Regions from separate parts of the Cysteiniphilum sp. 19S12-1 genome, predicted to be linked through region 2. Evidence: riboswitches for the same ligand, from Rfam matches in the RefSeq annotation. Region 2 holds a riboswitch; the other holds the start of a gene.
The links. A riboswitch is a leader RNA that binds a small molecule or an ion and turns the genes downstream of it on or off. The one in region 2 is predicted to bind thiamine pyrophosphate.
Positions count from the first base shown of each region.

Region 1 (4,695 bases), on a different contig from region 2:
CCATCGCCACCTCCGGCTCACTTAGTGCCAAATTGCTCAGAAGCAGGGGTGTTGGGCGCAAGTGTCGGTGTCGTTGGCACGATGGCAGCAAATATGGCAGTGAATTTCTTTTTAGGCAAAGAGATTAAGCAGCATCTAATGATATTTGATAGTGATGCATTGACTTGGCAAAATTATGGGTTTAGACGCAATCCAAATTGCAAGGGTTGTGTAACACATGATTTTGGTCTTGAGCAAAACAATAATACAGTAATCGAAGTACAAAAGGCATATCAGCTTGATCCAGAGGCATTGATTATTGATGTGCGCGAAGCATGGGAGCTTGATATTGCTGCCTTAGACGTTAAAGCAGAACATCTGCCGTTGGCGCAAGTGTTGCAAGGTGTTGTGCCAGAAGGTATAAGTAAAGCACAAAAAATTATAGTGATTTGCAAACTTGGCGTTAGAAGTCAAAAGGCTGCACAAAAGCTTATTGAGCTTGGCTTTGAAAACGTCTATAACTATGAAGGCGGCATTGCTCGTTACTTTAAAGAGCAACAAAAAGAGATATGTTATTAACTTAAATTATTAAGCGGTATTGACAAAATAAAAACTAAGTAAAAGGAAATTGATCTATGGAAAAAGATTACTATCAGCTGTTAGGTGTAGCCAAAACAGCCACCGATGCTGAGATTAAAAAAGCCTATCGTCGTTTAGCTAAAAAGTATCATCCTGATGTCAGTACAGAAGCCAATGCCGAAGAGAAATTCAAAGAAGTGCAAGATGCTTATGAAGTACTGAAAGATAGTGAAAAGCGCAAGCTATACGATCAATATGGCGCTAATTGGCAGCATGCTAAAGCCGGCGACTTTCATCAAGGCAGAAATACGCATCAAGGGCATGGCAATCGCCAACAACACTTTTACCAAGAAGGTGATTTTAGTGGTTATGAGAATATCTTTGGTGAATTTTTCCGCCAACAGCATAACCAGCGTCAAGGGCGTAAACAAGGTTTTGCAATGAACGGTCAGGATTTGCATACCAAGGTTGAAATTAGCGTAAACGATGCTTTAGCAGGTGTTGAGCGTGAGCTGCATTTTGCTTATCAGGCAGTTAATGAAAAGGGGCTAGTTGTTGAGAAAACGAAACGTCTAAAAGTTAAAATTCCTAAAGCCGTTGGCAATCATCAACAAATCCGTCTAAAAGGCCAAGGAGAAGCAGGTGTTGGCGGTGGCTTAAGTGGTAATTTATATCTTGAGATCATTGTTCAGTCTGATAAACAATACAAAGTAGTTGGTAATGATATTTATAGTCATATCCCCATAGCGCCTTGGGAGGCGGCGTTAGGTGCTGAGATTAATTTACCAACACCACATGGTCAGATAAAGCTTAAGGTGCCAGAGCATACCCAAAGTGGTAAAAAAATGCGCTTAAAAGGTAAAGGCTTGGCAGGTGGTGATTTTTATGTGGTGCTAGATGTTATATTGCCGCCTGCGGTATCAGCAGCACAAAAAGCATTTTATCAAAACATGGCCACTGAGATGGCGTTTGATCCGCGTAAAGATCTATTAGGAGCATAAAGATGACGGAGATGATTATAAAAAGTGACTATATTAGCATTGTTGAGTTATCCGAAATGTTATGTGTGCCACAAACTATTATTATCGAATGGATTGAGCATGATGTGGTAAGTGCTAAATTGCAAGCGGATAGTTATTATGTTTCAGCATATGATATTGCACGCGCTAAATCAGCGATGCGTTTAATGCGTGATTTAGGTGTTAATCCATCGGGCATTTCAATTATTTTAAGTTTAAGAGAAAAAATAAAAGAACTAGAGGCGGTTGTTTCTGTAAATATAAGCTAATCTCAGGCTTGTTTAGGTCAAAAATACATACTAGAATGATGCCAACAACAGGGGTGCATTTTGCTGAGAAGGTTTTACCTAACCCTTTGTACCTGAACTAGTTAATCCTAGCGTAGGAAGTTGCTAAAGTGTGTGTCGTGCATTATTTTTCTATCTTCCTGTGCATATGTAAAGCCAAGCCAAGGGGGAAATCAAAGCGTGATCGGTCATATTAGCATTAACATATCATTTGTTATTTATTGCATTTATTTTTTGCCACAGATTATTCATAACCAATTAAAACACCAAGCAGGACATATTAGTCATGGCACGCATTTGTTGATGGTTGTTGCTAATGTTTTGGATCTGATTTATGGTTTTGGTTTTGATTTGCAATGGCAATACCGTGCCGTCACGATGTTGACTTTGGCATGTTTGTTATTCCAACAGTGGCAAATATACCGTGATAGCAAACATTCAAATCAAGGAGCAAATATAAACGCTAAAAATTATAACTTTCATATTATATGCTTGCTTATTATTGCTGTTGGTATTGCTTTGGTCAGTTTACATAACTTAAACAATACAATGTTAGAAAACATCGGCTTTATCAGTATGTTTTGCTATGCGGTTTATTGGCTGCCGCAAATTATAAAAAATATCAAAGAGAAAAATGCCACAGGGTTTAGCTTAATTTTTCTAGTATTAAACGTGTTAGCACTGGTTTGTGATGAAATATCTGCATTAAGCTTTGGTTGGCCACTGCCGAGTATTATCAGTCCTATTGTGATTTTAAGCTTACTATTTATTATGGTTGGGCAATACTATTACTACCAACGTCTGAGAATGATTATTGATTAGTACTAAATTGGTGCTATATCAATAATTTTGATATACAAATCAAGAAACTTCAGTATGCTAGGCACTATCAATTGATCTAGCATAAGATAGTTTAAATATGGCTGTTTCTGAATTAGAACGCTATCAAGCAAGTAAAAAAGTCACCATTGTTGGGATGTTTGTTAATACCATTCTGGCGCTATTAAAAATGTTGATTGGTCTAGTCGGTGGCTCGCCTGCATTATTCGCCGATGGCGTGCATTCATTTTCGGATTTATTAAGTGATATTATGGTATTGTTTGCCGCAAAACATGCCAATAAAGGCGCTGATAGCAATCACCCGTATGGACATGAGCGCATTGAGACTTTAGCAACCGTTATCTTATCAATCATTTTAATCCTGGTGGCATTACTCATTACTTATCATGCGTTAGCTAATTGGTTTACGGGAGAATTAGTGATTCCCGATCAATGGACCATTTATGCTGCTATTTTCTCGATTTTAGCCAATGAAGGACTTTTTCGTTATACGATGATCACAGCTAATCGCATTGATTCTGATCTTTTACGTGCTAATGCTTGGCATAGTCGATCAGATATGTGGTCATCTGTTGTCGTACTTATTGGCTTAATTGGTAGTATGCTTGGTTTGATGTGGATGGATGCATTAGCAGCAATTGTCGTATCTATTATGATTGGTAAGATGGGTGTTAAGTGGTGTTATAAAGCACTATCTGAGTTGGTAGATACCGGTGTGGATGATGAATTATTGCATCAAATTGAAGAGATTATTAGAAATGTTGATGGTGTTAAACATCATCACTGCTTACGCACGCGTCAAATGGCAGGACAAGTGGTACTTGATGTGCATATTTTGGTTGATTCGCATATCACGGCATCAGAAGGGCATTATATTGCGGAACATGTTCGCGGTGCTCTGACCTTAGCAATTGACAATATTAAAGATATTACAGTCCATGTCGATGTTGCTGAGCACCCTGAGGAAATTGTTAACCCTCAAGATATGCCGCCAGCGCGTAAAGAGATCTTGCAACAATTAGCAACTTATATTGACGAAAAGCATCAAAACGTTGATTTATGTCAAATTGAGATGTTTGTTTATTACTATCCTAAACGGATTGAGTTATACTTACTGGCGCCGGCTAAGGAGCTGGAAATATTGCAGTTAATTGATGTGGAGCGTTTCCAGATCAATGGTGTTGGATCAACTAATGTGAAGCTGTTTGGTAGTAATTAATAATAGAGATGCGTATATGCACTAAAGTGTGTGCGTAATTGCTTTAGATCAATCGCTATTTTTTATTTATCAGGTTTCTCAATATAATGAGTAAAAAATAAGGATGATGTGGGTATGCATAGCTTGGTATTTGTGTTCTTTTTAGTGTTTTTTGGGGCTTCAGTCTTTGCGACACTAGCACTTTATACACGACAGGCTATCATTGTTGCTTATATTGCTTTGGGTGTTATCGTTGGTCCGCATTGTTTAGGGTTTATTGCTGATACCACAACGGTACATGAGATATCGGATATTGGCATTATGTTTCTGCTGTTCTTATTGGGGCTCAATTTAGAAATCAAAAGCATGATAAAAATGCTCGGTAAGGCGATGTTTGTTTGCATCACCAGTAGTGTGGTGTTTATTGCCGCTACTGTACTGATTTGTCATTTTTTTGGTATTGGCGCACAAGGGTTTATTATTGGGGCTGCATTAATCTTCTCAAGTACGATTATCTCTTTGAAGCTTTTACCAACAACGGCGTTACATCATAAGCGTATTGGTGAGTTAGTGATTGCTATTTTATTAATACAGGATTTAATTGCGATTTTAATGCTCACCTTTATAAGCTTATGGTCATCACAAACCGAAAGCTTCCATTTGTTTTCATTAGTTAAATTAATACTGGCACTACCGGTTTTAGGTGGTGTTGGCTTTTTAGCACAACGTTATTTTCTCTTTAAACTGTTTAGAAAGTTTAGCCGCTTCCAAGAGTATATATTCCTATTATCGA
Region 1 is NZ_JBQAJM010000009.1:34,499-39,193, reverse strand. Features, by position in the region: gene ACTS4L_RS04420 (ThiF family adenylyltransferase) at 1-558, shown strand, start outside; gene ACTS4L_RS04415 (DnaJ C-terminal domain-containing protein) at 615-1,559, shown strand; gene ACTS4L_RS04410 (chaperone modulator CbpM) at 1,562-1,846, shown strand; TPP riboswitch at 1,886-1,982, shown strand; gene ACTS4L_RS04405 (PQ-loop repeat-containing protein) at 1,979-2,686, shown strand; gene ACTS4L_RS04400 (cation diffusion facilitator family transporter) at 2,784-3,923, shown strand; gene ACTS4L_RS04395 (cation:proton antiporter domain-containing protein) at 4,038-4,695, shown strand, end outside.
Region 1: another riboswitch for thiamine pyrophosphate. It lies ahead of ACTS4L_RS04405 (PQ-loop repeat-containing protein); the one in region 2 lies ahead of thiC (phosphomethylpyrimidine synthase ThiC).

Region 2 (4,695 bases):
CACTGGCACTTTGACGCCAACTTCTTCAACTGCTGCCATAATACCTTCAGCAATCATGTCACAACGCACGATGCCACCGAATATGTTAACAAATACACCTTTAACTGCCGCATCAGATAGAATGATTTTGAATGCTTCTGATACGCGTTCTTTTGTAGCCCCACCGCCTACATCAAGGAAGTTTGCAGGACGTCCGCCGTGAAGTTTAACGATGTCCATTGTTGCCATTGCAAGACCAGCACCATTAACCATGCATCCGATGTCACCATCTAATGCAACATAATTAAGTTCCCACTCAGCCGCACGTGCTTCACGCTCATCTTCTTGCGATAAGTCACGCCATTCAGCTAATTGTGGTTGGCGATATAATGCATTGCCATCAACAGCTACTTTAGCATCTAAACAATGAAGGTTGCCTTCTTTGGTGATCACCAAAGGATTGATTTCTAAAAGTTCAAGATCTCTTTCTTGAAACATCTTGGCAAGACCTAAGAAAATCTTAGTGAATTGCTTGATTTGATTACCTTCTAAGCCAAGCTTAAACGCAATTTTACGTGCTTGATAAGGTTGTGCGCCGACGACAGGATCAACAATTTCTTTGAAGATTTTCTCAGGTGTTTTTTCTGCAACTTCTTCAATTTCAACACCACCTTCAGTTGATGCCATAAAGATAATACGACGCGTGCTACGATCAACAACCGCGCTTAGATATAATTCTTTGGCAATATCAGTGCAGCTTTCGATAAGGATTTTGCTAACTGGCTGACCGTTTTCATCGGTTTGGAAAGTAACAAGACGTGTACCCATCATGTTTTTCACAAAATTAGCAACATCTTCCTTGTTAGAAACTAGCTTCACGCCACCCGCTTTACCGCGACCGCCTGCGTGAACCTGAGCCTTAACAACCCACATGTCACCACCAATTTTATCAACAGCAACCAACGCTTCTTCAACGCTTTCAACAGCATAACCTTTTGATACCGGTAAGCCGTATTCAGCAAAAAGCTGTTTTGCTTGATATTCATGTAAATTCATATCTTTCTCACTATTTAACTTTATGGTTTGTTTAACAAAATTTTCATGTGCTGATCGACACAAAAACGAAAACACCGGCAAGTATATACCACCCGCAAACCATTTTACAGTCTTTCTGCCATTGAATTTCTTGTTCTTTTGAGCCATTTGATATTGCTAATAGTCCTTGCTATTGCCTGCAATCCAATGACTCAAAATTATCAAAAACTTATTTGACATTAAACAACGCAAAATGATTCACGAGTGGTATATCGTAATATTGATGCTCGGTTAAGCATCAATTACCAAAGTTTTTGTTTTCACTTTTTTTAATCAGTATATACTCATAAGAAATTAGTTTTTTGAATGTGTTTATGGAATTTTTAAACGAGATAGCACCTATTATTATCATTGCGGCAACCATTGTTGCTGTCTGTGTTGGCAGTTTTTTAAATGTGGTCATCACACGCTTACCTAAAATCTTAGATAAACAATATAAAGATCAAGCTTATGATATGCTCGATATCTCGCAACCTGATATAGATGAGAGTTTATCCGAGAATATTCATCGCCAGTCAGCTTGTCCGGTGTGCCATCACCCATTAAAACCATGGCATAATATCCCTCTTTTAAGCTTTATTTTTTTGCGTGGTAAATGTAGCTTTTGCCACAGTAAAATATCTTTACTTTATCCAAGTATTGAATTATTAAGTGGTGCTCTAGTCTTAGTGACACTCTGTTATTTTGGTATAACCTTTGCTGCCTTGTTGTTATGTGTTATGTATTTCTTTTTAATTCCGCTAGCGGTGATTGATCTTAAACATTTTATGTTACCTGATAATCTCACCTTACCTTTGCTGTGGCTTGGACTATTAATCAATTGCGCGTTTGTTTTTAGCTCGCCAATACAGGCAATATTGGGCGCAGCCCTTGGTTATGGCATATTGTGGCTCGTATTTTGGGTGTTTAAATTCATTACCAACAAAGAGGGTATGGGCTATGGTGACTTCAAATTAATGGCAGCACTTGGCGCTTGGTTTGGCGCACCAAGCTTACTGCTTTTGATATTCACCAGTGCGGTGATTGGTATTGTGTTTGCCATTATCACAAGCTTAATCAAGCGACAAGGAACCTCGCTAATCCCTTTTGGTCCCTCCATCGCAATTGCTGGAGTATTGTATCCTTTTGTCGGTCAAACGCTCACCCATGCATATTTCCAAATGCTATTTCCGCACTTCTAGGTAAGATTATGTGGTGATGACAATATTTCGACTCATTTTGATTGTATGAGCACTGGCTGAGTGTAAGTCAAAGCCTCTATGAAGTGTTATTTTCCTAAGCTTACCCACTTCGACTGATGCCGAGCGCATCGCTTCGATTTACGCGCAGGGTGCGATGAGCCCTTTTGGGCAAATATTTAGGCTTAGCCGATTATGTTAAGAACAAAATCTAGCAGTAGACACCTCCAAAAAATTACTTTACGATAAATCGCGTTTACAACAGGGGTGCCGTTGGCTGAGAGCAAAATGCAAATTTTGTAACCCTTTGTACCTGAACTAGTTAGTACTAGCGTAGGAAGTTGTTATAGCGATTTGTATTTTGTACTGTGCTTAAAATGATTGGCGCGATATATCACAAAAAGTTTTCCTACGCATGTAAAAGGCAAAATATAAGGAGCCATACATGCCACAGCATAAAAAAACAGCATCAAATAGATCAAGTAGCGACAAAGCATCATTGACCTTATCAGCTGATTTACAAGCAGCCTATCCTGCATCATGCAAAAAATATCTTCAGACGGACGATAATCTTCACGTGCCTTTTCGCTATATTGCTCAGAGCGATACGTTAACTGAGCAAGGTCGTGTGCAAAACCCTGAAATTGCAGTATATGATACCTCAGGTCAATATAGTGATGAGTCTTACAAGCATGATTTGGTTGAGGGTTTACCTAAATTGCGCCAAGCGTGGATCAAAGACAATAATGAAATCGAAGCATTAACAGACTTTAGTGCCGAATTTACGCATACACAAAAAGATTTAGCATTTCCCAAGCGCGCTAAGCCATTAAAAGCAAAACAAGGCAGTAATGTCACACAAATGCATTACGCGCGTCGCGGAATAATCACCAAAGAAATGCGCTATGTTGCACTGCGTGAGAACTTAAAGTGTGCAAATGCGCATATTCAAGACCCTATTTTACTTAAGCAGCATCCGAGTGTTGATTTTGGGGCAAATATTCCTAAAGAAATTACACCTGAATTTGTGCGCCAAGAGATTGCCTTGGGACGCGCGATTATTCCAAGTAACATCAACCATCCAGAAATGGAGCCGATGATTATTGGGCGCAATTTCAGTGTCAAAATCAATGCCAACATTGGAACATCAGCGGTCAGCTCATCCATTGCTGAAGAAGTTGAAAAAATGGTGATCGCCACACGCTGGGGTGCGGATACAGTGATGGATTTATCAACGGGCAAGAATATTCATCAGACGCGTGAGTGGATTATTCGTAACTCGCCTGTGCCAATTGGTACGGTACCAATTTATCAAGCACTTGAGAGAGTCGATGGTCAAGCAGAAAAACTGACGTGGGAGATCTTTCGCGATACCTTGATTGAGCAAGCCGAGCAGGGAGTGAGTTATTTCACTATTCATGCCGGTGTGCGTTTGAAATATATTCATCTAACCGCTAAAAGACTAACAGGCATTGTCTCGCGCGGCGGCTCAATCATTGCCAAATGGTGTATTGCACATCATAAGGAGAGCTTCATCTATACGCATTTTGATGAGATTTGTGAAATTATGAAAGCCTATGATGTCGCTTTTTCTTTAGGTGATGGACTGCGTCCAGGCTCTATTTTAGATGCCAATGATGAAGCGCAATTTGCCGAGCTTGAAACTCTGGGTGAATTAACTAAGCGTGCGTGGGATCATGATGTACAGGTGATGATTGAGGGACCTGGGCATGTGCCGATGCAAATGATCAAAGAGAATATGACTAAAGAGCTTAAGGATTGCTTTGAAGCACCTTTTTATACCTTGGGACCCTTGGTGACGGATATAGCCCCTGGTTATGATCACATCACATCAGCGATAGGTGCGGCACAAATTGGCTGGTATGGCACGTCAATGCTGTGCTATGTGACACCGAAAGAGCACTTAGGGTTGCCGGATAAAGAGGATGTGCGAGAAGGGATTGTTACGTATAAGCTTGCAGCGCATGCAGCTGATTTAGCTAAAGGTTTCCCGGGCGCGCAAATTCGTGATAATGCTTTATCGAAAGCTCGGTTTGAGTTTAGATGGCAAGATCAGTTTAATTTAAGTCTTGACCCGCAGAAAGCTCAGAGTTTTCATGACCAAACGCTACCAAAAGAAGGTCATAAGCTTGCGCACTTTTGCTCGATGTGTGGACCTAAATTCTGCTCGATGAAAATCACCCAAGAAGTACGTGATTATGCTAAAGCGCATAAGCTGGATTTAGCTGATGTTGCTACGAAAGGCATGCAGCAAAAAAGTGAGGACTTTATGGCAAAAGGCGCTGAAATTTATCATGTCGAATAGCGTGCGGGTTGCGATCGTTGGTGGCGGTCTTGTTGGGCGCATACTGGCCATCACATTGCTTGAGTCATTTGCTGATATTGGGATTGATCTATATGACAAGAGTGTTGATTTCAGTGG
Region 2 is NZ_JBQAJM010000011.1:59,541-64,235, reverse strand. Features, by position in the region: gene sucC (ADP-forming succinate--CoA ligase subunit beta) at 1-1,035, opposite strand, end outside; gene ACTS4L_RS05340 (prepilin peptidase) at 1,389-2,255, shown strand; TPP riboswitch at 2,506-2,609, shown strand; gene thiC (phosphomethylpyrimidine synthase ThiC) at 2,698-4,578, shown strand; gene ACTS4L_RS05330 (FAD-dependent oxidoreductase) at 4,568-4,695, shown strand, end outside.